One region of the Pseudomonas sp. LABIM340 genome, then DNA from elsewhere that is predicted to be linked to it. Evidence: predicted binding sites of a transcription regulator. Region 1 holds the regulator's gene; each other region holds the start of a gene.
What was found. The regulator FliA, encoded in region 1, starts transcription of late flagellar genes. The targets are predictions, from matches to a motif close to CTAAAGTTTNNNNNNNNNNNGCCGNTAA.
Positions count from the first base shown of each region.

Region 1 (7,653 bases):
GAAGCCTGCCGATGCTGCTCATGGCCATTCCCTTCAGCATGCTCTTCGGCGCCGGCATCGGTGCGTTGGCGGCGGGCTCGCGCCTGTCGGCCGGGATAGTCGGCGGCATCATCGGCTATCTGGTGGCGTTGATGGTCTGTGCCAAGTACTTCGACGGCGGCGATGTGGCGCTCTATGGCCTGGCCTTGCCCATTGGCGGCTGCATTGGCGTGGTGTTGCTCTGCCTGCCATTCGTTCTCGCGTACAAGACCTGGCGGCGCAGCCGTGTGGAATTCGCCATCCGTCTGGCGGTAGCGCTGCTCATCGCCGGCGCGGTGATCCACGTGTTCGGTGTCCTGCAGCAGCCCTGGGCATTCCCCGATTCGCTCGCGCTGATCCCCATGCTGTTCTTTCCGCTGCTGTTCGCCTTCGTCCCCGGCGGCTCGGGTTCCGGCGGCTCCGGGGGCTCCAGCAGTGGCGGTGGTTCGTCGTCCAGCGGCAGCAGCAGCTACTCCGGTGGCGGTGGCTCCAGCGGCGGGGGCGGCGCCTCCGGGAGCTGGTAACCGGCCTAAAGACAGGGGAACCTTTGCCCGGAGATCGCCGGTCGAACCTTCGAGGCGCTGACCGGGAAAGGACGATGAGCGAAGCGGGACACTTCAGGATGCTGGCGATGGCGGTGGGCGTCGGTCTGTGCGGCGCCTGCGCGCCCGATACACCGGTGACGCAGTACCGCCTGCAGGTCTGCGGCACCCAGCACGAGGCGCAGGTGACCGATCGCTGGTGGGGCTCGCTGTATGTCGCCCAGCTCAGCGGCGACAACCAGCTGGTGGTTGGCGTGCCTCTGGCAGTGCAGGGAGAGGGCGGCCACCCGGCGACGCTCACCGCGCAGTTCCACCTGACCACTGCGCGGGACCAGTTGCGCCTCGATCCTTCGAAGCTTTCCGGCCGCTACGCCATAGGCCCCCAGCGCGAGGCTCGGGCGAAGCTGGGCGAGGGCGCGGCGGTGCTGTTCCAGGAGGTGCCCGAGGATGCCTTGCGCGCCAGCCATGGCGAGCTGGTGATCGACCGCGTGGAGATCGTCCGCAGCGAGGACGACACCGAGTACGGCGTGATGTCCGGCCACTACCGATTCGAGGCGCGCAGCGACGCCAACCAGTCCACCTGCGCGGTGGCGGGCAGCTTCAAGGACGGTACTTTCAAACTGGTGAAAGACAGTTCCTGAAACCGTTTCGAAGAAGTTGGAACGCTTCCTGCAAAACCCTGTGCGGATGCCCGGTTGGGCGTCAAAAGTTTGATCCGGTGGCCGGCTCGGTCACCAACGCGCAGGGGAAATTCGGGTGGATCGTACGCAACTGATCGGCACTGTTCGCAGCAATCTGGTAGGGCTCAGCCGGGGCAACCTCGGCGTGCCGCTGCTGTTGCTCGCCATGCTGGCGATGATGACCCTGCCCATCCCGCCGTTCCTGCTGGACGTGCTGTTCACCTTCAACATCGCCCTGTCCATCGTGGTCCTGCTGGTCAGCGTGTACGCCCTGCGCCCGCTGGACTTCGCCGTGTTCCCGACGATCCTGCTGGTCGCCACGCTTTTGCGCCTGGCGCTGAACGTCGCGTCCACCCGCGTCGTGCTGTTGCACGGCCACGATGGCCACGCGGCTGCGGGCAAGGTGATCCAGGCCTTCGGCGAGGTGGTGATCGGCGGCAACTACGTCGTCGGTATCGTGGTCTTCGCGATCCTCATGATCATCAACTTCGTGGTGGTCACCAAGGGTGCCGGGCGTATCTCCGAGGTGAGCGCGCGTTTCACCCTCGACGCCATGCCCGGCAAGCAGATGGCCATCGACGCCGACCTCAACGCCGGCCTGATCGAGCAGGCGGAAGCCAAGAAGCGCCGCGCCGAAGTGGCCCAGGAAGCCGACTTCTACGGCTCGATGGACGGTGCCAGCAAGTTCGTCCGCGGTGACGCCGTCGCCGGCCTGCTGATCCTCTTCATCAACCTCATCGGTGGCGTGGCCATCGGCATGATCCAGCACTCGATGAGCTTCGGCGACGCCGGCAAGGTCTACGCCCTGCTTACCATCGGTGACGGCCTGGTGGCGCAGCTGCCTTCGCTGCTGCTGTCCACCGCCGCCGCGATCATGGTGACCCGTGTCTCCAGCTCCGAAGACATGGGCCAGCAGGTCAACCGCCAGATGTTCGCCTCGCCCAAGGCGTTGGCGATCTCTGCCGCCATCCTGATCGCCATGGGCCTGGTCCCCGGCATGCCGCACGTCTCCTTCGTCGGCCTGGGCGCTCTGGCCGCTGGTGGCGCGTACCTGATCTGGCATCGCCAGCGCCAGGCCAGCCAGAAGGCCGAGCAGGAAGCCCAGACCCAGCAGGAACTGCTGCCCGCCCAGCGCGCCGAGCAGACCAAGGAACTGGGCTGGGACGACGTGACCCCAGTGGACATGGTCGGCCTGGAAGTGGGCTACCGCCTGATTCCGCTGGTCGATCGTAACCAGGGCGGCCAGCTGCTGGCGCGGATCAAGGGCGTGCGCAAGAAGCTGTCCCAGGACCTGGGCTTCCTGATGCCGTCGGTGCATATCCGCGACAACCTCGACCTGCTGCCCAACGCCTATCGTTTGACGCTCATGGGCGTCAGTGTGGCGGAAGCCGAGATCTACCCGGATCGCGACCTGGCGATCAACCCCGGCCAGGTGTTCGGCACCCTCAACGGCATCGCCGGCAAGGACCCGGCCTTCGGCCTGGAAGCCGTCTGGATCGAGGCCTCGCAGCGTGATCAGGCGCAATCGCTGGGCTACACCGTGGTCGATGCCAGCACCGTGGTCGCCACCCACCTGAACCAGGTGCTGCACAAGCACGCCCACGAGCTGCTGGGCCACGAGGAAGTCCAGCAACTGATGCAGCTGCTGGCCAAGACTTCGCCCAAGCTCGCCGAAGAGCTGGTGCCGGGAATGATTTCCCTGTCGACGCTGCTCAAGGTGCTTCAGGCGCTGCTGCAGGAACAGGTGCCGGTACGTGACATCCGTACCATCGCCGAGGCCATCGCCAACGTGGCGGTGAAGAGTCAAGATCCCGCCGCGATGGTGGCGGCGGTTCGTGTGGCACTGTCCCGTGCAATCGTGCAAACCATTGTGGGACTAGAGCCGGAGCTGCCTGTGATCACTCTGGAGCCCAGGTTGGAACAGATATTGCTCAATAGTCTTCAGAAGGCCGGACAGGGCTCCGAAGAAGGCATGTTGCTGGAACCCGGAATGGCCGAAAAGCTGCAACGCTCGATGGTTGAAGCGGCGCAGCGTCAGGAGATGCTCGGCAAGCCGGCGATTCTGCTGGTGGCAGGTCCCATCCGCGCGATGATGTCGCGATTCGCCCGGATGGCGGTTCCCACCATGAATGTGCTGGCTTACCAGGAAATCCCCGACAACAAACAAGTCACGATCGTTGCCACTGTTGGGCAGAATTGATTGAGGTCGCAGGCCATGCAGGTAAAACGCTTCTTCGCCGCTGATATGCGTCAGGCCATGAAACTGGTCCGTGACGAGCTGGGCCCGGACGCCTCGATCATCGGCAATCGCCGTGTCGCGGGTGGCGTAGAGCTGACCGCGGCGCTGGATTACCAGGCCCCGGTGGCGGCCAGCAAGCCGAACCCGGCGCTGGAAGCCGAGCTGCGCAAGACCCAGGCGAAGATCGCCCAGGCCAAGGCTGACCTGTCGGCTCCGACCCGCGCCAGCGATAGCGTGCGCGGCGACCGTCAAATGTACGGCACCGAGAAGCCGCGTCGCAGCGCCGCCGAAACCCTGGCCGCCGCCATGGATGCACCGGTTGCCCCGGCGGCGCCCACTGTCGGCCAGCAGGCGCTGGAAGCCATGCGCTTCGAGCTCAACGGCCTGCGCGAGCTGATCGAAGTGCAGCTGGGCTCCATCGCCTGGAACCAGCTGCAGAACCAGCGTCCGAAACAAGCCGGCCTGTGGCGTCGCCTGCAACGCATGGGGCTGCCGGCCGACCTGTCGCGCAACCTGCTGGAGCGCGTGGCTTCCATCGCCGATCCGAAGCAGGCCTGGCGCATGCTGCTGGCGCACCTGGCGCGCTCGATCAATACCCCGGAAATCGACCTGCTGGAGCAGGGCGGTGTGATCGCCCTGGTTGGCCCGGCCGGCATGGGCAAGACCACCACCCTGGCCAAGCTGGCCGCCCGCTACGTACTGAAGTACGGCGCGCAGAGCATCGCGCTGGTGTCCATGGACAGCTTCCGCATCGGTGCGCAGGAGCAGATCAAGACGCTGGGCCGCATTCTCAATGTGCCGGTGACCCTGGTCGATCCGGGCCAGTCGCTGATCCAGGCCATGGCACCGCTGGCGCGCAAGCGTCTGGTGCTGATCGATACCGCCGGCCTGCCCGCCAACGATCCGGCGCTGCGCATGCAGCTCGAAGCGCTGTCGTCGCTGAGCCTGAACGTGAAGAATTACCTCGTGCTGGCCGCGACCAGCCAGAGCCAGGTACTCAAGTCCGCCTGGCAGAACTATCGTTCCTGTGGGCTGGCCGGGTGCATCCTGACCAAACTGGACGAAGCGGGAAGCCTCGGCGAAGCTCTGGCTCTGGCTATCAGCCAGCATCTACCGGTAGCCTATCTGGCTGACGGGCCGAAGATCCCGGACGATCTGCATGTGGCACGCGCGCACCAACTGGTCAGCCGCGCGGTGAGCCTGCAATCGCCCGAAGAGCCTTGCGAGGATGCCATGGCGGACATGTTCGCCGGCCTTTACCAACAGCCGGTGCGTCGCGCCAGCTGAAGATTGTGAGCCCCGGGTGGGGCGTGGGGTGGCCGGTTGAGCCGCCCAAGCGATGCGGATGCTCTGCAAGACGATCCGCGAGCGCCGGAGGCGGTAGAGCACTGCAGCCGGATTAGCCGAAACGCCGATGCGTGACGGTCGAACGACGAGACAAGGTATTGATATGGGTATGCATCCCGTTCAGGTAATCGCAGTCACCGGCGGCAAGGGTGGCGTGGGCAAGACCAACGTGTCGGTGAATCTGTCGCTGGCGCTGGCCGATCTCGGCCGCCGCGTCATGCTGCTGGATGCCGACCTGGGCCTGGCCAACGTCGACGTGCTGCTGGGGCTGTCGCCCAAGCGCACGCTGGCCGACGTCATCGAAGGCGAATGCGACCTGCGTGACGTGATCCTCCAGGGACCCGGCGGCATCCGCATCGTCCCGGCGGCCTCGGGCACCCAGAGCATGGTGCACCTCACGCCGATGCAGCACGCCGGCCTGATCCAGGCATTCAGCGACATCAGCGACAACATCGACGTGCTGGTGGTGGACACCGCCGCCGGCATTGGCGACTCGGTGGTGAGCTTCGTCCGTGCCGCCCAGGAAGTGCTGCTGGTCGTTTGTGATGAACCCACGTCCATCACCGATGCCTACGCTTTGATCAAGCTGCTCAACCGCGACTACGGCATGACCCGTTTCCGCGTGCTGGCGAACATGGCCCACAGCCCTCAGGAGGGCCGCAACCTGTTCGCCAAGCTGACCAAGGTCACCGACCGCTTCCTGGACGTGGCGCTGCAGTACGTCGGCGCCATTCCCTACGACGAGTCGGTGCGCAAGGCCGTGCAGAAGCAGCGTTCGGTGTATGAGGCGTTCCCGCGCAGCAAGGCTTCCCTGGCCTTCCGTGCGGTGGCGCAGAAGGTCGACAGCTGGCCGCTGCCGGCCAACCCAAGAGGGCACCTGGAGTTCTTCGTCGAGCGCCTGGTGCAACATCCCACGGGTTCGGCCGTATGACCGCGGCCTCCGGAGCGCGTATGTACAGCAAGGCACAGGCGCACAACTCCCAGGAACTGCTGATCCAGAAACACGCCCCGCTGGTGAAGCGCATCGCCTACCACCTGCTCGGCCGTCTGCCGGCCAGCGTGCAGGTGGAGGACCTGATGCAGGCCGGCATGATCGGCCTGCTGGAGGCCGCGAAGAAATACGATCAGGGCAAGGGCGCGAGCTTCGAAACCTACGCCGGCATCCGTATCCGCGGCGCCATGCTCGACGAGGTGCGCAAGGGCGATTGGGCCCCGCGTTCGGTCCACCGCAACACCCGCATGGTCAGCGACGCCATCCGCACCGTCGAAGCGCGCACCGGACGTGACGCTAAAGATCAGGAGGTTGCTGCCGAACTCAATATGAGCCTCGAAGATTATTACGGCATCCTCAGCGACACCCAGGGCAGCCGTCTGTACAGCTTCGATGACATGTTGCAGGACGGCGACCAGGGCGGCGGCTTTGCCGAAGACGCCTCGCACCACGACAACGAGCCGTCCCACGGCCTGGAAGACGAACGCTTCCAGGCGGCCCTGGCCGACGCCATCACCAAGCTGCCCGAGCGCGAGCGACTGGTGCTGGCGCTGTACTACGACGAGGAACTCAACCTCAAGGAGATCGGCGAAGTGCTGGGCGTCAGCGAGTCCCGCGTCAGCCAGCTGCACAGCCAGTGCGCCGCGCGCCTGCGTTCGCGACTGGCGGAGTGGCGCGCTCGCTGAGCATCGGGTAGTTTCGCGTCGGCTGCTTCTGAGAGGCGGTGCTGAAGGGATTTTCCTTAGGCAAGTTATAGGCTTACGAATTTTTGGGTGACGTTCCTTTGACGCGCCCACAGCAAAGAGCGCACGACGCTCGATGAATTGACGGCACGCCCGCCAGGGCGCGTTTGGTATCGATGGAGGCAGGTTTGGACAAGAACATGAAAATTCTCATCGTGGACGACTTTTCCACGATGAGGCGCATCATCAAGAACCTCCTGCGGGACCTGGGGTTCACCAACACCGCAGAAGCCGACGACGGCACCACTGCGCTGCCGATGCTGCACAGCGGCAACTTCGACTTCCTCGTTACCGACTGGAACATGCCCGGCATGACCGGCATCGACCTGCTGCGTGCGGTCCGCGCCGACGAGCGTCTGAAGCACCTGCCGGTACTGATGGTCACCGCTGAAGCCAAGCGCGACCAGATCATCGAAGCGGCCCAGGCCGGGGTCAACGGCTATGTGGTCAAGCCTTTCACCGCTCAGGTGTTGAAAGAAAAGATCGAGAAGATTTTCGAGCGGGTCGGCAGCTGAGGCTGACCAAGAGGGCGTCATGGATTTCAACGAATCCGCGGGTGACTTCGAGTCGACCCTGAAAAAACACGCGCGCGAATTGGTCGACTGCCTCGAGCAGGGCGACGTACAGACCGCCGTGCAGCTGATCTCCGAGCTCAACCAGGCGCGTGATCGCGGGCTCTACCAAGAGGTAGGCAAGCTTACCCGCGAGCTGCACAACGCCATCGTCAACTTCCAGATCGATCCCAGCTCCCCGCGCGCCCAGGAAGTCTCGCAGATTGCCGACGCGACTGATCGCCTGTCCTACGTGGTGACGATGACCGAGAAAGCGGCCAATCGGACCATGGACCTGGTGGAAGAGTGCACCCCGGTGGTCATGCACATCGAGACCCAGGCCAAGGAGCTGCAGGAAGACTGGTCGCGTTTCATGCGTCGCGAGCTGGGCCCCGAGGCCTTCCGTGACCTGGCCAAGCGTGTCGAGCAGTTCCTCTACATCAGCGCCCAGGACAGCCGCAAGCTCTCCGCGCACCTGAACGACATCCTGCTCGCGCAGGACTTCCAGGACCTTACCGGGCAAGTGATCAAGCGCGTCACCA
Region 1 covers NZ_CM200227.1:4,699,003-4,706,655, reverse strand. The annotation lists gene ABKS89_RS21495 (TPM domain-containing protein) at 1-542, shown strand, start outside; gene ABKS89_RS21490 (hypothetical protein) at 617-1,201, shown strand; gene flhA (flagellar biosynthesis protein FlhA) at 1,317-3,440, shown strand; gene flhF (flagellar biosynthesis GTPase FlhF) at 3,456-4,766, shown strand; gene fleN (flagellar synthesis regulator FleN) at 4,930-5,757, shown strand; gene fliA (RNA polymerase sigma factor FliA) at 5,754-6,503, shown strand; gene ABKS89_RS21465 (chemotaxis response regulator CheY) at 6,701-7,075, shown strand; gene ABKS89_RS21460 (protein phosphatase CheZ) at 7,095-7,653, shown strand, end outside.

Region 2 (7,653 bases), 1.3 Mb from region 1:
GCAGCTGGACAACCTGACCCAGGGCGAACAGGCCCTCGACGAGCAGATCAACGTACTGCGCGGCAGCCTGCTGCTGTCGAAGATCCTCTACCAGCAGAAGCAGTCGCTGCCGGTGATCAAGACCGACCAGGACCTCGCCGACGAGATCGCCGACCTGCGCCTGTACCAGTTCGAGTTGAACCAGAAGCGCGACGAGATCAACAACACCCAGGTCTACATCGACAACCTGCTGGCCCAGCAATCGCAGGAAAGCGTCACCCCACAGCTGCGCCACGACCTTTCCGAGCTGGTGGACACCCGCCTGGAACTGATGGAGCGCCTCAACCACGAGCTGAACGCGCTGCTCAACGAAGCCATCACCCTGCAGCTGAACCAGAAACAGCTCAAGGAAACCAGCGGCAGCCTGCGCGCCACCCTCGACGAGCAGATGTTCTGGATCCCCAGCAACCGCCCGCTGGACCTGTCGTGGTTCAAGATGACCCCGACCCTGCTGCACCACCAGCTGGCCGAAGTGCCCTGGGGCTCAGGCGTCAAGGAGCTGGGCGAAGGCCTGATCGACCGGCCCTTCCTGTTCCTGCCGTTGCTCCTGCTGGTCGCGGCCCTGCTGTGGAAGCGCAGGTTCCTCTACGACAAGCTGGAATCGCTGAACGATGACATCGGCCACTTCAAGCGCGACAGCCAGGCCCACACCCCGCTGGCCCTGCTGCTCGCCGTGCTGCTGGCACTGCCCGGCACCCTGGCCCTGGCCATCGCCGGCCTCGCCCTGCTGCTCGACGCCCGCGGACAGAACGCCACCCTGGGCAGCGCGCTGCTGGAGATGGCGCAGGTCTGGCTGGTGTTCTACACCGCACACCGCATCCTGCGGCCGGGCGGCATCGCCGAGCGGCACTTCCACTGGAGCCAGTCGCAGGTGCAGTTCCTCGGCAAGCTAATGCGCCGACTGGGTCTGGTGGTGATGTCGCTGGTCGCCGTAGTCACCGTCGCCGAGCACTCGCCGGCCTCGCTGGCCGATGACGTGATCGGCATTGCCGTGGTGCTGTTCGGCTACGGCGCCATGACCTGGCTGCTCGCCCAGCTGCTGTTCAAGAGCCCGTCCAGCGAGCGCCCGTCGATGATCAAGATGATCGTCGGCCTGGGCTTCACCGCCCTGCCGGTGGCGCTGTTCCTGGCCGTGGGCTTCGGCTACTACTACACCGCGCTCAAGCTCACCGACCGCCTGATCGACACCCTGTTCCTGCTGATGTTCTGGATGGTGGTGGAAGCCACCTTCGTCCGCGGCATGGGCGTCGCCGCCCGCCGCCTGGCCTACCAGCGCGCCCTGAAGAACCGCCAGAACGCGCCCAAGGAAGGCATCGAAGGCACCGAGGTGGTGGAAGAGCCGACCCTGGGCATCGAACAGATCAACGAACAGTCCATGCGCCTGATCCGCCTGGGCCTGCTGATCGGTTTCGTGGTCACCCTGTACTGGGTCTGGGCCGACCTGATCAGCGTCGTCTCCTACCTCGACAACGTGACCCTCTACCAGTACACCAGCGGCACCGGCGACGCGGCGTCCACCACGCCGATCAGCCTGAGCGACTTCCTCATGGCGCTGGTCATCGCCGCCGTGACCGTCGCCCTGGCGCGCAACCTGCCCGGCCTGCTGGAAGTCTTGGTGCTGCAGCGCCTGACCCTGGCCCAGGGCAGCGCCTACGCCATCACCACCCTGCTGTCCTATACCATCAGCGGCATCGGCTTCGTCAGCGCGCTGTCCACCCTCGGGGTGAGCTGGGACAAGCTGCAATGGCTGGTGGCCGCGCTGTCGGTCGGCCTCGGCTTCGGCCTGCAGGCGATCTTCTCCAACTTCGTCTCCGGCCTGATCATCCTCTTCGAGCGCCCGGTACGGATCGGCGACGTGGTGACCATCGGCACGCTGTCCGGCACCGTCAGCCGGATCCGCATCCGCGCCACCACCATCACCGACTTCGACCGCAAGGAAATCATCGTCCCCAACCAGACCTTCATCACCGGCCAGCTGGTGAACTGGTCGCTGAGCGATACCGTCACGCGCGTCACCATCAAGATCGGCCTGGCCTACGAGAGCGACCTGCCGCTGGCGCGCAAGATCATGCTCGACGCCGCCCACGCCAACACCCGCATCCTGCGCGACCCGGAACCGGTGCTGTACTTCACCACCATCAGCGCCAGCACCTTCGACTACGAGCTGCGCTTCCACGTGCGCGAGCTGGGCGACCGCAACCCGGCGGTGGACGAGACCCTCACGCGCATCGCCCTGGCTTTCCGCGAAGCCGGCATCGACATGGCCTTCAACCAGGTCGACGTGTTCCTGAAGAACTTCCAGGGCCAGGAAGCCCAGGTCATCGTCGGGCAGCAACCCGCCGCCATACCCGTGAAGATCAGCGGCCCCCAGGGCACCGACAAGCCCGGCGGCGACAAGGCCTGAGGGTGGACGCCTTCGGACAAGTCCGAGCACAATGCTCGGACTTGTCCGGAGTTAGATTGTGAAAAAGCTCGACGAACTGACCTTCGATAACCGCTTCGCCCGCCTGGGCGACGTGTTTTCCACCCAGGTCCTGCCCGACCCCATCGCCGATCCGCGCCTGGTCGTCGCCAGCCCCGCCGCCATGGCCCTGCTCGACCTCGACCCAAGCGAGGCGGCAAGCCCGCTGTTCGCGGAAATCTTCGCCGGCCACAAGCTCTGGGAAGCAGCCGACCCGCGCGCGATGGTCTATTCCGGGCACCAGTTCGGCTCCTACAACCCGCGCCTGGGCGACGGCCGCGGCCTGCTGCTGGGCGAAGTGGTGAACGAGGCCGGCGAGCACTGGGACCTGCACCTGAAGGGTGCCGGACAGACGCCCTACTCGCGCATGGGCGATGGCCGTGCCGTGCTGCGCTCGTCGATCCGCGAATTCCTCGCCAGCGAATACCTTGCTGCCCTGGGCATCCCCAGCAGCCGCGCGCTGTGCGTCACCGGCTCCAGCACCACGGTGTGGCGCGAGTCGAAGGAAACCGGCGCCATGCTGCTGCGCCTGGCGCCCAGCCACGTGCGCTTCGGCCACTTCGAATACTTCTACTACACCAAGCAGGAAGACCAGCTGCGCACCCTCGGCGAGTTCGTCCTGCAGTCGTACTACCCGCAGTGCCTGGATGACGAGAAGCCCTACCTCGCATTCTTCCGCGAAGTGGTCGAGCGCAACGCCGAGATGATCGCCTACTGGCAGGCCTACGGTTTCTGCCACGGGGTGATGAACACCGACAACATGTCGATCCTCGGCATCACCTTCGACTACGGCCCCTACGCCTTCCTCGACGACTTCGACGCCAACCATATCTGCAACCACTCCGACGACACCGGCCGCTACTCCTTCAGCAACCAGGTGCCCATCGCCCACTGGAACCTCGCGGCCCTCGGCCAGGCACTGACGCCCTTCGTCGAAGTGGACGACCTGCGCGCCACGCTGGACCTGTTCCTGCCGCTCTACCAGGCCAGCTACCTGGACCTCATGCGCCGCCGCCTAGGCCTCACCACGGCCGAAGAGGGCGACCTGGAGCTGGTGCAGCGCCTGCTGCAGACCATGCAGAAGGGCGCCGTGGACTACTCGCTGTTCTTCCGCCGCCTCGGCGACCAGGCACCGGAGCAGGCGCTGGCGGTGGTGCGGGAAGACTTCGTCGACCTCGCCGGTTTCGACGCCTGGGCCACCGACTACCAGGCCCGCACCGAGCGCGAAGGCGGCAGCCAGGACGAGCGCCGCGCCCGCATGCACTTGGTCAACCCGCTCTACGTGCTGCGCAACTACCTCGCCCAGGAAGCCATCAGCGCCGCCGAACAAGGCGATTTCAGCGTGGTGCGCCGCCTGCACGAAGTACTCAGCAAACCCTTCGAAGAACAGTCCGACGCCGAGGTATTCACCCGTCGCCCGCCGGACTGGGGCCGTCACCTGGAGATCAGTTGCTCCTCCTGAGGCGGTTATAAGCTCAGCGAAAAGCGATCTAGCGGCGCCCCGCCAGCATTGCTCCCGGTCATTGACCGGGGCCGGGCGCCGCTCGCATCCTCGGGGCTTTCTGCCACAAGGACGCTCGAACAATGAAACCGGAAACCCTGGCCATCCACGCCGGCTACAGCCCCGACCCGACCACCAAGGCCGTGGCCGTGCCGATCTACCAGACCAGCTCCTACGCCTTCGACGACACCCAGCACGGTGCCGACCTGTTCGACCTGAAGGTCGCCGGCAACATCTACACGCGCATCATGAACCCCACCAACGCGGTGCTGGAGGAGCGCGTGGCCGCACTGGAAGGTGGCGTCGCGGCGCTGGCCGTGGCTTCCGGCATGGCCGCCATCACCTACGCCATCCAGACCGTCGCCGAAGCCGGCGACAACATCGTCTCGGTGGCCAAGCTCTATGGCGGCACCTACAACCTGTTCGCCCATACCCTGCCGCGCTTCGGCATCCAGACCCGTTTTGCGCCGCACGATGACATCGCCGCCCTCGAAGCAGTGATCGACGAACGCACCAAGGCGGTGTTCTGCGAATCCATCGGCAACCCGGCGGGCAACATCGTCGATCTCCAGGCCCTGGCCGATGCTGCGCACCGCCACGGCGTGCCGCTGATCGTCGACAACACCGTCGCCACACCGATCCTCTGCCGCCCGTTCGAGCACGGCGCGGACATCGTCGTGCACTCGCTGACCAAGTACATCGGCGGCCACGGCACCAGCATCGGCGGCATCGTCGTCGACTCCGGCAAATTCCCCTGGGCCGACAACAAGGTGCGCTTCCCGCTGCTCAACACGCCGGATGCGTCCTACCACGGCGTCACCTACACCGAAGCCTTCGGCCCCGCCGCCTTCATCGGCCGCTGCCGCGTCGTGCCGCTGCGCAACACCGGCGCCGCACTCTCGCCGTTCAACGCCTTCCTCATCCTGCAGGGCCTGGAAACCCTCGCCCTGCGCATGGAGCGCCACTGCGAGAATGCGGTGAAAGTCGCGCAATACCTGCAGGACCACCCGCAGGTCAGCTGGGTGAAATACGCAGGCCTCGCCGACCACCCCGAGCAGGAACTGGCGCTGCGCTACATGGGCGGCAAACCCGCGTCGATTCTCTCGTTCGGCATCAAGGGCGGGCAGGAAGCCGGCGCGCGCTTCATCGACGCGCTCAAGCTGGTGGTGCGCCTGGTCAACATCGGCGACGCCAAGTCCCTGGCCTGCCACCCGGCCTCCACCACCCACCGCCAGCTCAACGACGAGGAACTGGAGAAGGCCGGCGTGCCGCGCGACATGGTGCGCCTGTCCATCGGCATCGAGCACATCGACGACATCCTCGCCGACCTGGCCCAGGCGCTGGACGCCGCCGAGGCCTGACACCCGCATCACGCTCGCTTCAACCGAACCGCCGACCGGCTGCGCAGCAGGTCGGCGGTTTTTTTTGCCTCGACCATACGGTTCTGCCGAACGCTGCCGATAGCGACTGAGCGCGGTACTCCCGCCTGGCCCCCAATAACAACAATCTCCGAACGGCCTGACTTCACACAACCTTTCCTGGAGATCGTCAATGAACAGCTGGATTTCCAACCTGAGCGTGAATCTCAAGTTGGCCCTGGGCTTCGGCCTGGTCCTCGCCTTCACCGCCATACTCGCCATCGTCAGCTGGTTCGGCCTGGGCTCGCTGATCGACCGCAGCAACTGGATGAGCGACATCACCGAGCTGAACTCGCGCCTCACCAAGCTGCGCATCACTCGCCTGCAGTACATGATCGCCGACGGCGCCGAGCAGGAAGCCGCCAACGTCATGAGCACCCTGGCCGACTTCAAGGCGCAGCAGCAGAAACTGCGCGCGTCCTTCGTCAGCCCGGAGAACGTGCGCATGCTCGATCAGCTCGGCGGCATCATCGGTGACTACGAGAAATCCCTGGCCGCCATGCGCGCCGGCTACCAGAGTGCCGGCATCACCCGCCGCACGCTGCAGGACAACGCCGCCCGCGCCAACGAGCTGACCGCGCAGATCCAGCAGGACATCCTCAAGGCCCCCGCCGACGAAGAGCGCGCCACCCGCTTCCAGGCCATCACCGGCACCCGCGAAGACCTGCTGCAGGCCCGCTACGACGTGCGCGACTACCTCGCCACCGCCCTCACCAGCAACGGTGACGGCGTGACCCGCGGCCTCGACGAAAGCATCGCCGGCCTGCCGGCCCTGGAAAGCGTGCTCGGCGTCGCCGAAGCGCAGTACGTCCAGCAACTCGGCAGCGCCCTGCGCACCTACCGCGACGCCGTCGTCACGCTGCGCCAGAACATGGCCACGATCGTCCAGGCACGCAAGGAAATGACCACCCAGGGCCAGGACATCGTCAAGATCAGCGAAAATCTCTACCAGCTGCAGCTCGATCGCCGCGACGTCGAAAGCGCCAAGGCCCGCAGCCTGCAAACCCTCGTGACCCTGCTCGCGCTGGTGCTCGGCAGCATCGCCGCGCTGATCATCACCCGCCAGATCACCCGCCCGCTGCACGACACCATGGCCGTGGTCGACCGCATCGCCGCCGGCGACCTGTCGCAGACCATCCAGGTCAGCCGCCGCGACGAACTGGGCCGCCTGCAGCAGAGCATGCAGCGCATGAGCCAGAGCCTGCGCGAGCTGATCGGCGGCATCCGCGATGGCGTCACCCAGATCGCCAGCGCCGCCGAAGAGCTCTCCGCCGTCACCGAGCAGACCAGCGCCGGCGCCAACACCCAGAAGGTCGAGACCGACCAGGTCGCCACCGCCATGCACGAGATGTCCGCCACCGTGCAGGAAGTCGCGCGCAACGCCGAGCAGGCCTCCCAGGCCGCCTCCGCCGCCGACCACCAGGCACAGGACGGCGACCGCGTGGTGAACAAGGCGGTCGAGCAGATCGAGCGCCTGGCCGAGGAAGTCGAACGCTCCGCCGAGGCCATGCAGCGCCTGGAGCAGGAGAGCGAGAAGATCGGCAAGGTCATGGACGTGATCAAGTCGGTGGCCGAACAGACCAACCTGCTGGCCCTCAACGCCGCCATCGAAGCCGCCCGCGCGGGCGAGGCCGGTCGCGGTTTCGCCGTGGTCGCCGACGAAGTACGCGGCCTGGCCCAACGCACCCAGCAATCTACCGAAGAGATCGAAGCCCTGGTCGCCGGCCTGCAGAGCGGCACCCGCCAGGTCTCCAGCGTCATGCTCGGCAGCCGCGAACTCACCGCCAGCAGCGTCGCCCTGAGCCGCCAGGCCGGCGAATCCCTCGGCGAGATCACCCGCACCGTCTCCAATATCCAGGCGATGAACCAGCAGATCGCCACCGCCGCCGAGGAACAGAGCGCAGTGGCCGAGGAAATCAGCCGCAGCGTGGTCAACGTGCGCGACGTTTCCGAACAGACCGCCTCGGCCAACCAGGAAGTCGCCGCGTCCAGCGTCGAACTTGCCCGCCTGGGCGGCCAGTTGCAGACACTGGTCAGTCACTTCCGCGTGTGACACGCAGGGGCAGGAAGCGCTGCCCCACCGACGAATCATCCGGCCTACCGGCCGGATCGCGGGCATGCGCCGGACGATCAGGGACCTGTTCGCGATCACGTCTGATGCCGGTGCCCGGCGGGACTACATCAAATTCCCGCCGTCCTACCCCGCCCAGACCCGCCTTTTCGCAAGCTCCTGC
Region 2 covers NZ_CM200227.1:6,002,860-6,010,512, forward strand. The annotation lists gene mscK (mechanosensitive channel MscK) at 1-2,443, shown strand, start outside; gene selO (protein adenylyltransferase SelO) at 2,502-3,962, shown strand; gene ABKS89_RS27670 (bifunctional O-acetylhomoserine aminocarboxypropyltransferase/cysteine synthase) at 4,085-5,362, shown strand; gene ABKS89_RS27675 (methyl-accepting chemotaxis protein) at 5,688-7,472, shown strand.
Region 2: the regulator FliA is predicted to act here: its motif matches at 5,438-5,465, upstream of ABKS89_RS27675 (methyl-accepting chemotaxis protein).

Region 3 (7,653 bases), 2.2 Mb from region 1:
GGCTTCAAGCTCGAAGAAGCGCTGCGCTCGCTGGACTCGGTCCAGCTGGCGCGGGTCAGCGGTCGCCTGGTGCGCGTCTCCGGCCTGCTGCTGGAAAGCCTCGGCTGCCGGCGCATGACCGGCCAGCGCTGCTACGTGGAAGTCGCCGACGGCGAGCGCCTGGAGGCGCAGGTCGTTGGCTTCAACCGTGACATCACCTACCTCATGCCCTTCAAGAAGCCCGTCGGCCTGACCTCCGGCTCGCGGGTCTTCCCGGCGCCGGACGAAGCCGTGCTGCACATCGATCATTCCTGGCTGGGGCGCGTGGTCAACGGCCTCGGCGAACCCCTGGACGGCCTCGGCAAGCTCGCCGGCCGCCACCCGCTGCCCACTGAATTGCCGAACGTAAACCCGCTGCGCCGGCGCCCGGTGTCCGAGCCGCTGGATGTCGGCGTGCGCGCCATCAACGGCCTGCTGACCCTGGGCAAGGGCCAGCGCGTAGGCCTGTTCGCCGGCAGCGGCGTGGGCAAGAGCGTGCTGCTGGGGATGATCACCCGGCAGACCAAGGCCGATGTGGTGGTGGTCGGGCTGATCGGCGAGCGCGGCCGCGAAGTGCAGGAGTTCATCCTGCATTCCCTCGGCCCGGAAGGGCTGCAGAAGGCAGTCGTGGTGGTAGCGCCAGCCAATGAGTCGCCGCTGATGCGCCTGAAGGCCACCGAGCTGTGTCACAGCATCGCCGCCTACTTCCGCGATCAGGGCAAGGACGTGCTGCTGCTGGTGGACTCCCTGACCCGCTACGCCATGGCCCAGCGCGAGATCGCCCTGGCCCTGGGCGAGCCGCCGGCCACCAAGGGCTACCCGCCGTCGGTGTTCGGCATGCTCCCGGAACTGGTGGAAAGCGCCGGCAACGGCGAGGGCGAGACCGGCAGCCTGAGCGCCATCTACACGGTGCTGGCCGAGGGCGACGATCACCAGGACCCGATCGTCGACTGCGCCCGCGCCATCCTCGACGGGCACATCGTGCTGTCGCGCCGGCTGGCGGACGTCGGGCACTACCCGGCCATCGACATCGGTGCCTCGGTCAGCCGTTGCATGAGCCAGGTGGCGGACCCGCTGCACCTCTCCGCGGCGCGGCAGTTCAAGGAATTCAGCGGCACCTATGAGCGCATCAGGGAGCTGATCCCGCTGGGCGGCTATACGCCGGGTATGGACGTGAAGACCGACCGCGCTGTGCAGCTGGCGCCCATGCTGGAGCGCTACCTGCGCCAGGAGACCGCCGACGGCGCCGAACTGGGCAACAGCGTCGCGACCCTGCAAAGCATCGTCGGGGGGCGCTGATGAAGACGCAGATCGACATGCTCGGGCGCCTGGCCGATGTGCGTGGCGGCAAGGTCCGCGAGCTGTTGGGGCGGGTGAATTACCAGCAGAACCTCTGCCAGCGCTACCGCAACAACATCACCGGGCTGGACCGCTTGTGCGGCTTCAGCGTGGCCACCAGCACCCCGCTGCAGCGACACAACCAACAGCAGTACAAGGCGACCCTGCACAAGATGCTGCAGTTGCAGCGCCGCGAGCTGGAAGTCGCCGAACAGACCCTGGCGCGCATCCAGGGCGAGCTGATGGCGGCCATGCGCAGCGAGAAGGTGCTGACCCAGGTGATCGAGGCCAAGGTCGGCCAGTGGCAGCTGCAGCTTGCGCAGCAGGAACAGAAAATCCAGGATGGCCTCGCCGCGCAGTCCTGGTGGCGGGCGCGGGCGTGAAGGCAATGGCGGATAACTCGTTCCGAGTTATGCGCCCTACGATGGGTTTGCCCCGTAGGGCGAATAACCGCTAGCGGTTATCCGCCGGCTCTTGAGTCTCTGTGAAACACGGCATTTAAGTTTTGCTTCGAGGCGGTCGCCCTCTGAGGGAAAGGCCCAAAAATATTCGGATACCGACCATGGAAATCACCCGGCAACTGACCAGCGTCGCGCTGGCCACCAGCGAGTCCGCCAAGAGCGCGCGCAGCGAGCGCGTCGCCCCGGTGGCGGAGACCAGTGCGAGCGCGCCGGTCAACGATTCGCTGCGCCTGGACGAAATGCAGGAGACCCTGCGCGCCATGCCCGACGTGGACCAGAGCCGCGTCGCGGAAATCCGCCGCGCACTGATGAATGGCGAGCTGCAGAACGACACCAGCGTGCTCGCCACCAGCATCCTCTCCTACCATCGCGGCAGCGACGCATGACCCAGCGCGCGCGGCTGCTGCAGGTCATCGAGCAGGACATCCAGCAGGATGGCCGCGATTGCCTGGCGCTGCGCGAGCGCCTGCAGGAGCTGTACCGCCACCTGCTGGCGCGGGACAGCGCGCAGATCGAAGCGCTGAACCCGGACATCCAGGCACTGCTCGAAGGCGTCGCCGGCCGCGCCCAGCGCCGCAGTCGCGTGCTGCGTGCCTTCCACCTGCCGATGGACGCCGAGGGCATGCGCACGCTGCTGTCCAACTACCAGCCGCCGCGCCGCGAGGAGCTGCAGCAGGAGTGGCTGCAGCTGGGCCAGCTCACCGCCCAGTGCAAGCGCCTCAACGAGCGCAACGGCAAGCTGCTGGCGATGCACCACGACATCCTCAGCCAGCTCATGGGCGATCCGCGCGAACAGCCGGTGTATTCGCGCCAGCTGTACTGATCTGTCCCAGGGCGAGCTGCGATCAGGCTCAGTACTGGACTCCCCCTGTAGGAGCGGGCCATGCCCGCGACCGCGCGCATGGCGCGCTCCTACAAAAAAGCGCGGCTGCCAAACACCCCGCCGAAATCTCTTAACGAATCCCTCCCCACGGTCGCCTTTTCCCTGCATCAGGGTGCGTGGTCGGCAGGCGGAAATGCCGCTTCCCGCTGCGCGCCAAAGCACGCCGGGCGGAAGTGAAACTTCTCCCCGGTTATCCCGAAAAGCCCCGTATGGCGGGCCTTCCGGCATTGGCACCGTAATTGCTCTTCCGACCCAAAGAGGTGGATTCACATGGCGACCATAGATTCCGATTACGTCAAAAGCATGGCCCAGCAGTTGGCCACGTACGAGGTGCAGAACGGCCTGAACAAGGCTGACCGCAACAAGTCCTCGTACCAGTCGCAACTGACTGCCGTGACCTCCCTGGAGTCGGCGCTCAAGACCTTCTCCTCGGCGGTAAAGAGCCTGCAGGGCGTGACCGGCAGCAACACCAGCATGCTGGTGAACAGCGCCACCACCAGCAAGGACGGCTACCTGACCGCCAAGGTCGACAAGAACGCCGTGCCCGGCAGCTACGACTTCTTCGTCGAGCAACTCGCCACCAGCCACCAGCTGTCCTTCTCCGGCCTGCAGTCCGGTGATGTCGACACCCAGGGCACCCTGACCCTGACCCAGAACGGCAAGTCCTTCGACATCGATCTGAGCAAGATCGACACCGACGGCGACGGCAGCAACTCGCTGGACGAGCTGGCCGCAGCGATCAACAAGGCCACCGACAACACTGGCGTGAAGGCCACCCTGGTGCGCAGCAACGGCCAGGTATCGCTGGTGCTGGGGGCCGAGAAGTCCGGCGCGGACAACGCCATCAGCCTGTCGCTGAGCGGCACCGACAGCGCGAACAGCGCTTTCGAGAACGCCATCGGCAACCCGCAGGAACTGTCCAAGGCGCAGGACGCCCGCGTTCGCCTGGGTGGCGAGAGCGGCATGCTGCTGACCAACTCCAGCAACACCTTCGACAACATCATCGACGGCGTCAGCGCCAGCTTCACCCAGGCGCAGAAGTCCGGTGAACAGGCCATTCGCCTGACCGTCGCGCAGGACCAGAGCGAAACCAAGAAGAAGGTGCAGACCTTCATCGACGCCTTCAACGCGCTGGCCAGCACCATCGACAGCCTGACGGCGGCCGGCGACCAGAACGGCAACGCCCGTGGCGCCCTGGCTGGCGACTCCAGCGTGCGCTCCATCGAGAACGCGCTGAACCAGATGGTTCGCACCAGCTTCGGCGGCGCCAACCTGATCACCCTGGGCATCAGCGCCGACCGCAACGGCAAGCTGACCCTCGACGCCACCCGCTTCGAGAAAGCCATCGCCAGCGACCCCGAGGCCCTGGACAAGCTGTTCATGGGCAAGGGCAACCTGCTCGACAGCCTGGACAAGGGCGTCGCCGTCTACACCAACAGCGTCAACGGCGTCATGAAGAACCGCAAGGACGCCCTGAACAACAGCCTGCGCCGCGTCGACGATGACTACGACAACCTGCAGAAGCAGTACGACACCTACTACGCGCGCTACCTCAAGCAATACACCTCGATGATGCAGACCATGCAGTCGATGGACCAGACCAGCGGGATGTTCGGATGACCGCCTACGGCATGAACGAAAGCTACGACAGTTACCGGATGATCGACCTGGAATCCAAGGCCGCCTCGTCCTCGCCCTATGAACTGGTGCTGGTGCTGTTCGACGGCCTGCTCGACGAACTGGCCCGCGCCCGCGGGCACATCGAGCACAAGCGCTACCAGCAGAAGGGCCGCTCCCTGGAGAAGTGCCTGAACATCCTCAACGGCCTCAATGGTGCGCTCGACTACGAGAACGGCGGCGAGACCGTACAGGGCCTGGCGCGCCTCTACGACTACTGCATCTATCGGCTCTCCGATGTCAGCGTGTCGCTGGAGGTCGCCGGCATCGACGAAGTGGTGCGCCTGCTGGGCATCCTGCGCGAAGGCTGGGAGGGCGTGAGTGCCGCACGTGGATGACCGCCAGCGCCTGCTGCAGCTGTACGAACGGCTGGGTGCGGCGCTGCAGCGCAAGGACTGGAAAGCCATGGGGCAGGTCGACCTGGCGATCCGCGCGCAATTGGTGGCGATGTCGTCGCAGACCGGTCTGGCAGCCGATGTGCTGCTGGCAAAGAAGCACCTGAAGCGCCTGCATGAACAAGCGTCGCAGGCCTGCGCCGAGGAGTGCGAGCGCCTGCGCCGCCTCCTGCTCTCGCACCTGGAATACGCCGAGGGACGCTCGGCGTACATGCAGGTGGATACGTACCAGGAGGGTCGATAGACCGTGATCCAGCTACCGACCCAGTCCCTGCCGACCACCGACCGCGATAGCGCGCCGGTGGCCGAAGCGCGCCCGCTGGATTCGCGCGGTGATGACGCCGGCGTCGCCAGCGTCGCCGGTTTCCGCGCGCAACAACCGGCGCAGCTGAATGCCGGCGAACGGACCATCACCGTGCAGTCCTTCCTCGCGCAGTTCGACACGACGCAGGTCGAGGAGTCGCTGCAACAGCCCAGCGCTGCAGTGCCGGCCACGCCTGAAGCGCTGCCCGCTGAAACCGGCGACAGCGATGCGCCGGGCCCGCAGGCCGAAGAGGCTTCACCTTCCGGTGCCGAGAGCTGGCTCGCCGGCATGCTCAGTCAGGCCGGCCTGGTGGTGCAGGCGCGAGACAATCCGCCCGAGCAGACCCGCGCCCAGGTAGCCGGTTTCGCTACCCAGGCGGTGGACACCTCCGCGCAGCCGGCGCCCGCCGCCGTGAAGCCGGAGGACATGCTGCTGCCGCCCGCCGAGCTTTCGGAAGAGCCCGCCAAAGCGACAGCGCCAGCGCCCCGTGAGGCCACCCAGAGTCAGGCGCAGACCCTGCTCCAGCAACACCTGGCCGCCACTGCGCAGGCGCCGGATTCCAGCGTGCCGACGCTGCCGACCGTTGCGCTCGATGCGCGCCTGCCGGCCACCGACGGCATCGCCCAGCCCTCCGCCTCGACGCCGGCCGCGCCGTTGTTCGACAAGCCGCTGCACCTCAAGGGCAACAACGAGGCGCACTGGGGCGAGCAGATGCTCGGCGCGCTGCGCGACAACGTCGAGCTGCAACTCGGCCAGCGCGTGCAGAACGCCACGATCCGCCTCGATCCGCCGGAGCTGGGCGCCCTGGAGATCCTCGTGCGCCACGAGGCCGGCCAGCTCAACGTGCAGATCTCCGCGTCCAACGGCGACGTGGTGCGCCTGCTGCAGAACACCAGCGAGCGCCTGCGCCAGGAGCTGGTCGGGCAGAACTTCCTGCAGGTCAACGTGCAGGTCTCGTCCGATTCGCAGTCCGGCCAGCAGGGCCAGCAGAACCGCCAGCGCTTTGCCGAGGAACAGCTTGCGGTTGCCGCCAACCCGCGCGATGCGCAGGCGGGCGAACGCTCCTCGCCGCGTGGCGACAGCGACGTACTGATTACCGTGTAGGCCGCCAGCGGCCCGTACTCCCACAGGATTTTTCGAGAAACCCCATGTCCACGCCGCGTCTCGTTCTACTGATGCTCATCGTGAATATCGCCGTCGTGCTGGGTGGCGTGTTCGTCAACTACAAGATGATCAAGTCCGCCAGCCTCGCCCCGGCCGCCGTTGCCTCCGACAAGGAGGGCGGCAAGGAAGACGCCAGGGAGGAGGAAGAGCAGGAGAGCGCCGAATACCTCTTCGTGCCGGTGGAGAAGATCATCGTCAGCTCCCGTGGCGAGGATCGCGAGCACTACTTCGTGATCGATCTGGTGCTGCAGGCCAAGGCCGAGCAGGAGCGCAAGAAGCTCGAGGGCGTCGCGCCGATGGTGCGCAGCTCGGTGGTCGCCAACCTGACCCCTGAGAAGTTCGAAGTGCTGCGCGCGATGCCCATCGGCGACGTGCAGACGCGCCTGGAAAAGGCGGTGATCGACGACTTCGCCGCGCGCAAGGTGGTGGTGCCCTTCGAGCACGTGATGCTCAGCAAGATGATCGTCCAGTAAGCCGTCATGCACGCCCTTCGCGACCCCGCACTCAGCTATGCCAGTGGAGCCGGTGGCTACGACAGCCCCGAAGGCGGCCACGCGCGCCTGTCGCCGGCGGCCGAGCAGCGCTGGATGATGCAGTACCTGCCACTGGTGCGGCGCATCGTCAGCCAGCTGTCGCTGCAGGCCAACCAGGTGCTGGATCGCGAGGACATGGAACAGATCGGCCTGATGGGCCTGCTCGAAGGGCTGCGCCGCTACGGCGAGCCGGATGAGCAGTTCGGCCGCTTCGCCGCGCTGCGCATTCGCGGTGCCATCCTCGACGAATTGCGCCGCCAGGACTGGCGTCCGCGCCAGGTGCGGCAGCAGGCGCACAAGGTGCGCGATGCGATCCGTTCCCTGGCACGCCAACTTGGCCGCGTGCCCAGCGACGAGGAAGTACTCGCCGCCACTGGCCTCGACGAGGCGGGCTACCAGGACTACCTGCGCGCCGAATCCTCCGAGGCCATCGAGAGCTTCGATGCGCTGCTGCAGAACGGCCACGACGGCGTGCAGGGCAGCGGCGATGCGCTGGAGGAGCGCGTGCTCAAGGAGCGCCTGCTGGCCCAGGCGCTGGAGCGCCTCAACGATCGCGAGCGGTTGATCCTCAACCTGTATTACCAGCACGAGCTGAACCTCAAGGAAATCGCCCTGGTGCTGGAGCTGACCGATGCGCGCATCTGCCAGCTGATGAAGCAGGCGATCGGCAAGTGCAGCCGATTCCTCAACGATCCCGACCCTCTCTGAAGAACCCATAACCATGCAGAAAATCATCGGCGCCCTGATCATCATCGCCGCCGTACTCGGCGGCTACGCCATGGCCCATGGCGACATGCGCGCACTCTGGCAACCGGCGGAGATGCTCATCATCCTTGGCGCCGGCCTGGGCACCCTGGTCGTCGCCAACCCGCGCGAAGTG
Region 3 covers NZ_CM200227.1:245,646-253,298, forward strand. The annotation lists gene fliI (flagellar protein export ATPase FliI) at 1-1,317, shown strand, start outside; gene ABKS89_RS01195 (flagellar FliJ family protein) at 1,317-1,739, shown strand; gene flgM (flagellar biosynthesis anti-sigma factor FlgM) at 1,919-2,203, shown strand; gene flgN (flagellar protein FlgN) at 2,200-2,640, shown strand; gene fliD (flagellar filament capping protein FliD) at 2,971-4,320, shown strand; gene fliS (flagellar export chaperone FliS) at 4,317-4,715, shown strand; gene ABKS89_RS01220 (hypothetical protein) at 4,699-5,016, shown strand; gene ABKS89_RS01225 (flagellar hook-length control protein FliK) at 5,020-6,180, shown strand; gene ABKS89_RS01230 (flagellar basal body-associated FliL family protein) at 6,225-6,713, shown strand; gene ABKS89_RS01235 (FliA/WhiG family RNA polymerase sigma factor) at 6,720-7,481, shown strand; gene motA (flagellar motor stator protein MotA) at 7,495-7,653, shown strand, end outside.
Region 3: the regulator FliA is predicted to act here: its motif matches at 1,779-1,806, upstream of flgM (flagellar biosynthesis anti-sigma factor FlgM).

Region 4 (7,653 bases), 3.2 Mb from region 1:
AAGTCCTGGAAACGTGCTCGCGCCGAGTCGAATCGCAAGAAACACGCCTACCAGAACCGCTTCGTGATTCCCGCCAAGACCATCGAGGCGGAGTTCCGCCAGGCTGGTTTCAAGGTCCAGGATCATATTGATTTCGTCCCGCTCATCCATATGTGGCGGGTCTACATTCTGCGTAAGGAGTGATGGATGGCCGTTGATCTGGCTTCGCTGCAGCAAATTTCCGGTGAGAACGCCATCGACCGTTGGCTCCAGGTGCCCGGCAAATGGGTCGAGGAACCCAACCGTCGGCGCGGCGGCGAAAGCGGCGTGCAGCGAGTCCTGACCTCCGACGGCCGGATGCTCTATCGCAAGCAGCAGATGGGCCACATCTATCGTGACCTGCTGCATCCCTTCGGCTACCCCACTGCCATCCGCGAGCGCAATGCGCTGAAAGCCGCCGAAGCGTTGGGCGTGAAAGTGCCGACCCTGGTCTACGCCGGCTGCCGCAAGGTGGAAGGCGAATGGCAGGCCCTGCTGGTCACCGAGTCACTGGACGGTTTCAGCAGCCTGGAAGACTGCTACGCCCGTGGCGACCAGGAGCGCTGGGGCGAAGCCCTGCACCAAAGAATTCTGCAACATTACGGTAGTACCCTTGCAAAGCTTAACGCCGGCCGTTGGCAGCATGGCTGCCTCTACCTGAAGCACGTCTTCGTGAAGATGGACGGCGACAAGATCGAAGTGGCCCTGATTGACATGGAAAAAGCCCGCCAGCGCTTCAGCGCCCAGCGCGCCGCCCGTCACGATCTTCGCCAGGTAAAACGCCGCTCGTCGTGGACAGAGGCGCAATGGCAGGCCTTTGTCTATGGTTACCAAGCGGCGTTTGGCAGCGCCATCAAAGGGTTGCAGACATGAAGTTAGAAATTACGCGAGGTTTGCTCCTCATCGGCGCGCTCGGGGTGGCGACCCTGGCGGCGGCGGCCTGGCATGAGCCTGGGCCTTCGGTCATTTCCGGAAGAGGCGGCCTGGACAGCTGCCCGATGCCGCCCAACCTGCGCGCCAAGCAACAGGACATCCGTCCGGATGACGACCTGCTGCTTTTCCTGTTCGGGATGTCGCAGAGCAAAGCACGCTGATTTCTGATTCCAACTCAAAACCCTGCCTCGGCGGGGTTTTTTGTGGGCGACGGGTTTAGACTGCCGATTCAAGCCTGCAATGAGATGAGCATGAGCGACAGCGCATTTTCCCGGCGGATCGTGCAGAACCTGCTGGATACCGACTTCTACAAGCTGAGCATGATGCAGGCGGTGCTGCACAATTATCCCAACGCCGAAGTCGAGTGGGAGTTCCGCTGCCGCAACGAAGAGGACCTGCGCGATTACCTCGACCCGCTGCGCGAGCAGATCGAGCAACTGTCGGAGCTTTCCTTCGCACCGCAGGACCTGGCTTTCCTCGAGCGCATCCCCTTCTTCAAGCCCGACTTCATCCGCTTCCTCGGCCTGTTCCGCTTCAACCCCAGCTATGTGCAGCTGGGTGTGGAGAACGAGGAACTGTTCCTGCGCCTGAAAGGCCCCTGGCTGCACGTGATTCTCTTCGAGGTGCCGCTGCTGGCGATCATCAGCGAAGTGCGCAATCGCCAGCGCCATCCGGGTACGACGCTGACGATGGTCCGCGAGCGCCTGCAGGAGAAGTTCGACTGGCTGCGCAAGGAGGCCAGCGCCGAAGAGCTGGCTGGCTTCAAGATGGCCGACTTCGGCACCCGTCGGCGCTTCTCCTATCCGGTGCAGGAAGCCGTAGTACGCGATCTGCGCGACGGCTTCCCCGGCCATTTCGTCGGCACCAGCAACGTTCACCTGGCGCGCGAACTGGGTGTGAAACCGCTGGGCACCATGGCTCACGAGTGGTTGATGGCGCATCAGCAACTCGGCCCGCGGCTGATCGACAGCCAGGCCGCCGCGCTGGATGCCTGGGTTCGCGAGTATCGCGGGCAGTTGGGCATCGCGCTGACCGATTGCATCACCATGGAAGCCTTCCTGGCGGACTTCGACCTGTACTTCGCCAAGCTCTTCGACGGCCTGCGCCACGACTCGGGCGACCCGCTGGAGTGGGCGGAAAAGGCCATCCGGCATTACGAACACCTGGGCATCGACCCGCTGACCAAGACCCTGGTGTTCTCCGACGGCCTCAACCTGCCGCGTGCGCTGGAAATCTACCGGGCGCTGCGCGAGCGCATCGATATCAGCTTCGGCATTGGCACCCATTTCACCTGCGATGTGCCGGGTGTGCAGCCGATGAACATCGTGCTGAAGATGACTGCCTGCAACGGCCACCCGGTGGCGAAGATCTCCGATGCGCCGGGCAAGACCCAGTGCAAGGACGAGAACTTCCTGCACTACCTCAAGCACGTCTTCAAAGTACCGGGGTAGCCGATTGCGCGGCGCGCCGGGACGCGCCACTCTTGCTCAAGCAGTCAACGCGACAGGCCCTCTGGCGCGACAGGTCCACTGAAGGGGAACAACGGATGTCAGCCACCAACGAACTCATCATTGGCGCCGGGCCCGACGGGCAGCCGGTCGGCCAGTCCTGGAAACTCGCCAACCGCCACGGCCTGATCGCCGGCGCCACCGGCACCGGCAAGACAGTGACGCTGCAGCACCTCGCCGAATCCTTCAGCGACGCCGGCATCGCGGTATTCGCCGCTGACATCAAGGGTGACCTGTGCGGCATCGCCGCCGCGGGCAACCCACAGGGCAAGGTGGCCGAGCGCATCGCCAGCATGCCCTGGCTGAACCACAAGCCCCAGGCCTACCCGGTGAGCATCTGGGATGTGGCCGGGAAGACCGGTCATCCGCTGCGCACCACGCTGTCGGAGATGGGCCCGTTGCTGCTGGCCAACCTGCTGGAGCTGACCGAGAGCCAGCAGGCGGCGCTGTTCGCCGCGTTCAAGGTGGCCGACCGCGAAGGCCTGCTGCTGCTCGACCTGAAAGACCTCAAGGCGCTGCTCAACCACTTCAAGGAAAACCCGGACATCCTCGGCGAGGACCGCGCATTGTTCACCGGCGCCTCGTCCCAGGCGTTGCTGCGGCGCCTGGCGCTGCTGGAACAGCAGGGCGCCGAGGACTTCTTCGGCGAGCCGGCGCTGCAACTGGAGGACCTGCTGCGTCCCGAGCCTGACGGCCGTGGCCGCATCCACCTGCTGGACGCCAGCAAGCTGGTGCATGACGCACCCAAGGTCTATGCCACCTTCCTGCTCTGGCTGCTGGCCGAACTGTTCGAGCAATTGCCCGAGCGCGGCGACGCGGACAAGCCCATCCTCGCGCTGTTCTTCGACGAGGCGCATCTGCTGTTCAACGGCACGCCAAAGGCCCTGCAGGATCGCCTGGAGCAGGTAGTGCGGCTGATCCGCTCCAAGGGCGTGGGCGTCTACTTCGTTACCCAGTCGCCCGGCGACCTGCCGGACGACGTGCTGGCGCAACTGGGCCTGCGCATCCAGCACGGCCTGCGCGCGTTCACCGCCAAGGAACAGAAATCCCTGCGCGCGGTGGCCGATGGCTTCCGGCCCAACCCGGCGTTCGACACCCTGAAGGTGCTCACCGAATTGGGTATCGGCGAAGCGTTGGTAGGCACCCTGGAAGAGAAGGGCACGCCCGCGATGGTCCAGCGCGTGGCCGTGGCGCCGCCGCAGTCGCGTATCGGCCCGCTGACCGACGCCGAGCGCGCCGACGTCATCCGCCGTTCGCCGCTGGCCGGTCACTACGACCAGCCGATCGACCGCGAATCCGCCTACGAGAAACTGACCGGCCGCGCCGACAACAAGATGGCGCCGACCCAGGAGAAGGAAGAGAAGGGCGGCGGCACCGACTTTGGCGGGATGGCCGGCGAGATACTGGGTTCGCTGGCCAGTCAGGTGAGCAAGACGGTGGTGCGCCAGGCGGCTAACCAGATCGGTCGGCAACTGGTGCGCGGGTTGATGGGCGCGTTGCTGGGCGGTAGCAAGCGACGCTAAGACCGTAGGGCGGATAACGCGCCAGCGTTATCCGCCGTCGTGGTATGGCGGATAACCCGTTCCGGGTTATGCGCCCTACGTATTGATGGGCGGCAGCAAGCGATGCTGAGGTCTTCCCTGTAGGAGCCGGCCATGCCCGCGATCGCGAGCATGGCTCGCTCCTACAGGTGTACCCAATGAAAAAGGCGCCCGCAGGCGCCTTTTTCAATGCAGCGAAGATCAGATGCGGAAGCTGTCCACCAGGTGACGCAGGCGGCCAGCCTGGTTCTCCAGGTCGGCACAGGCGCGCAGGGTGGCCTGGAGGTTTTCCACGCCTTCCTGGTTCAGCGTGTTGATCTCGGTGATGTCCATGTTCAGTGAGTCGACCACGGCGGTCTGTTCCTCGGTGGCGGTGGCCACCGACTGGTTCATCGAGTCGATCTCGCCGATGCGGTGGGTCACGCTGGCCAGACGCTCGCCGGCGCGGTTGGCGATCTCCACGCTTTCCAGGCTGTAGCGCTGGCTCTCGGTCATGGTGTCCACGGCTTCGCGGGCGCCAATCTGCAGTTCCTCGATCATCTTCTGGATCTGCTGCGCCGATTCCTGGGCGCGGTGGGCGAGGTTGCGTACCTCGTCCGCCACTACGGCGAAGCCCCGACCGGCTTCACCGGCGCGGGCGGCTTCGATGGCGGCGTTCAGGGCCAGCAGGTTGGTCTGCTCGGAGATGCCCTTGATCACTTCCAGAATCTGCCCGATGTTCACCGTGCGGCTGTTCAGTGCTTCGATGTTGGCGCAGGCCGAGCTGATCTTGTCGGACAGCAGGTTCATCGCGCTGATGGTCTGCTCGACCACCTGACGCCCGTCACCGGCCTGGTGCGAGGCATCGGTGGCGTGGTGCGAGGCATCGGCGGCGTTGCGGGCGATTTCCTGGGCGGCGGCGCCCAGTTCATTGATCGCAGCCGCGACGCTGTTGGTGCGGTTGGATTGCTCGTCGGAATTGCTCATGGACGAGTTGGAGGCGTTCACCACCAGTTGCGAAACGTCGTGCAGCTGGCGCGCGGTGGAGGCCACCTCGCGGATGGACTCGTGGATACGTTCGACGAAGCGGTTGAAGGCATTGCCCAGCACGCCGAACTCGTCGTTGCTGGCGACCTTCAGGCGCTTGGTCAGGTCGCCTTCGCCCTGGGCGATGTCTTCCATCGCGCGGCCCATGGTGGTCAGCGGCTGCATCAGCACGCGGATCAGCATGCCCAGCAGGAGCAGGATGGCGACAATGGCAATCGCGGCGGCGACTATGGCCGAGGCGCGGAACTTGCTCAGCATGGCGTAGGCGGCGTCCTTGTCGATGGACAGGCCGATGTACCAGTTCACCGACGGCAGGCCCTTCACCTGGGTGAAGCTGAGGATGCGCTGGTGGCCGTTGAGTTCGGCCTCGCTGAAGCCGCTGCCGATCTTCGGCGTGTTCTGCGGGTAGACATCCGCCAGCGTCTTCATGATCTGGTTCTTGTCCGGGTGCACGAGGATCTTGCCGTCGCCGCTGACCAGGAAGGCGTAGCCCATGCCGCTGAAGTCCAGCGAGTTGATGATCTCCACCAGGGTCTGCAGGCCGAGGTCGCCGCCGACCACGCCGAGGGTCTTGCCGCCGGCGCGCGCGGGGGTGGCGACGGTCATGATCAGTTGCTGGGTGGCCGCGTCGATGTAGGGCTCGGTCAGCGTGGTGCCGCCGGCCGCGACGGCATCCTTGTACCAGGGGCGGGTGCGCGGGTCGTAACCGTCTGGCATGGCGCTGTTGGGGCGCATGGTGAAGGTGCCGTCTTCCTGGCCCAGGTAGGTGAAGTTGAAGGTCTTGCGCAGGGTGTCCTGCTCCAGCAGGCCGCTCAGGTGCTCGGGCGAACTGTCGCGGGCGAGGGTCTGGGCGGTGCTTTCGATCAGCAGCAGGCGGCCGCTCAGCCAGTTCTGGATGTTGCTGGCGCTGACGTCGCCCATCTCCCGCAGGTAATCCTCGAGGTCCTCGCGGATCGCATTGCGCTGCAGGTAGTCGTTGTAGAGGGTGAAGAGGGCGAATGCCGAGAAAACAACAAGAGAAGCGGCCAGGAGGATCTTATGGCTGAATTTCAGGCTCTTGATCATGCTGCGTCGAGTCCGGAGGTAGTGGGATGCCTGAACGGCGTTGGTCCGGGCGACAGATCCGGTGTCGCCGCAGAACGTCCGTCCCTGTGGTGTGAAACGGACGGCGCCGGCGCGGCGGATAGCCGTGCGGGCGTGGCCGGAAGTCCCTTGTGCCGGCGGTGACGACAGGCCCGGTTTGTTGGTGGGTATAAAAGGCCTTCACCCTTGATTTCGGCGTGCCCGAGGGAAGCTTGAAAGCGTCGGACGAACGGTAGGGATGGCTCTGTGGCGGGTGTTTCAGAGGTGATACAGGATCGGCGTTTACCTGTAGGAGCGGGCCATGCCCGCGATCGCGCGCATGGCGCGCTCCTACAGGTTGATGACGAGCTGGCGCCCAATGAAAAAGGCGCCCGAAGGCGCCTTTTCACTATTGCCGCGATCAGATGCGGAAGCTGTCCACCAGGTGGCGCAGGCGGCCGGCCTGGTTCTCCAGGTCGGCACAGGCACGCAGGGTGGCTTGCAGGTTTTCCACGCCTTCCTGGTTCAGCGTGTTGATCTCGGTGATGTCCATGTTCAGCGAGTCGACCACGGCGGTCTGTTCCTCGGTGGCGGTGGCCACCGACTGGTTCATCGAGTCGATCTCGCCGATGCGGTGGGTCACGCTGGCCAGGCGCTCGCCAGCGCGGTTGGCGATTTCCACGCTCTCCAGGCTGTAGCGCTGACTCTCGGTCATGGTGTCCACGGCTTCGCGGGCGCCGACCTGCAGTTCCTCGATCATCTTCTGGATTTCCTGCGCGGACTCCTGGGCGCGGTGGGCAAGGTTGCGCACCTCGTCCGCGACCACGGCGAAGCCACGGCCAGCTTCCCCGGCGCGGGCGGCTTCGATGGCGGCGTTCAGGGCCAGCAGGTTGGTCTGTTCGGAGATGCCCTTGATGACCTCCAGAATCTGGCCGATGTTTACCGTGCGGCTGTTCAGCGACTCGATGTTGGCGCAGGCGGAGCTGATCTTGTCGGAGAGCAGGTTCATCGCGCTGATGGTCTGCTCGACCACCTGGCGACCATCTCCAGCCTGATGCGAAGCGTCGGTGGCGTGGTGCGAGGCATCGGCGGCGTTGCGGGCGATTTCCTGGGCGGCAGCGCCCAGTTCATTGATCGCCGCGGCCACGCTGTTGGTGCGATTGGCCTGTTCGTCGGAGTTGCTCATGGACGAGTTGGAGGCGTTCACCACCAGCTGCGAGACGTCATGCAGGCTGCGCGCGGTGGAGGCCACTTCGCGGATGGATTCGTGGATACGCTCGACGAAGCGGTTGAAGGCGTTGGCCAGTACGCCGAATTCGTCGTTGCTGGCGACCTTAAGGCGCTTGGTCAGGTCGCCTTCGCCCTGAGCGATGTCCTGCATGGCGCGGCCCATGTCGGTCAGCGGCGCCATCAGCACGCGGATCAGCATGCCCAGCAGGAACAGGATGGCGACGATGGCGATGACGGTGGCGACGATGGCGGTGTTGCGGAAGTCGCTGAGCATCGCATAGGCGGAGTCCTTGTTGAGCACCAGCGCGACGTACCAGGTCACGCCCGGCAGGCCC
Region 4 covers NZ_CM200227.1:1,244,477-1,252,129, forward strand. The annotation lists gene ABKS89_RS06015 (class I SAM-dependent methyltransferase) at 1-183, shown strand, start outside; gene ABKS89_RS06020 (lipopolysaccharide kinase InaA family protein) at 187-891, shown strand; gene ABKS89_RS06025 (hypothetical protein) at 888-1,112, shown strand; gene pncB (nicotinate phosphoribosyltransferase) at 1,203-2,402, shown strand; gene ABKS89_RS06035 (helicase HerA-like domain-containing protein) at 2,498-3,982, shown strand; gene ABKS89_RS06040 (methyl-accepting chemotaxis protein) at 4,202-6,091, opposite strand; gene ABKS89_RS06045 (methyl-accepting chemotaxis protein) at 6,510-7,653, opposite strand, start outside.
Region 4: the regulator FliA is predicted to act here: its motif matches at 6,299-6,326, upstream of ABKS89_RS06040 (methyl-accepting chemotaxis protein).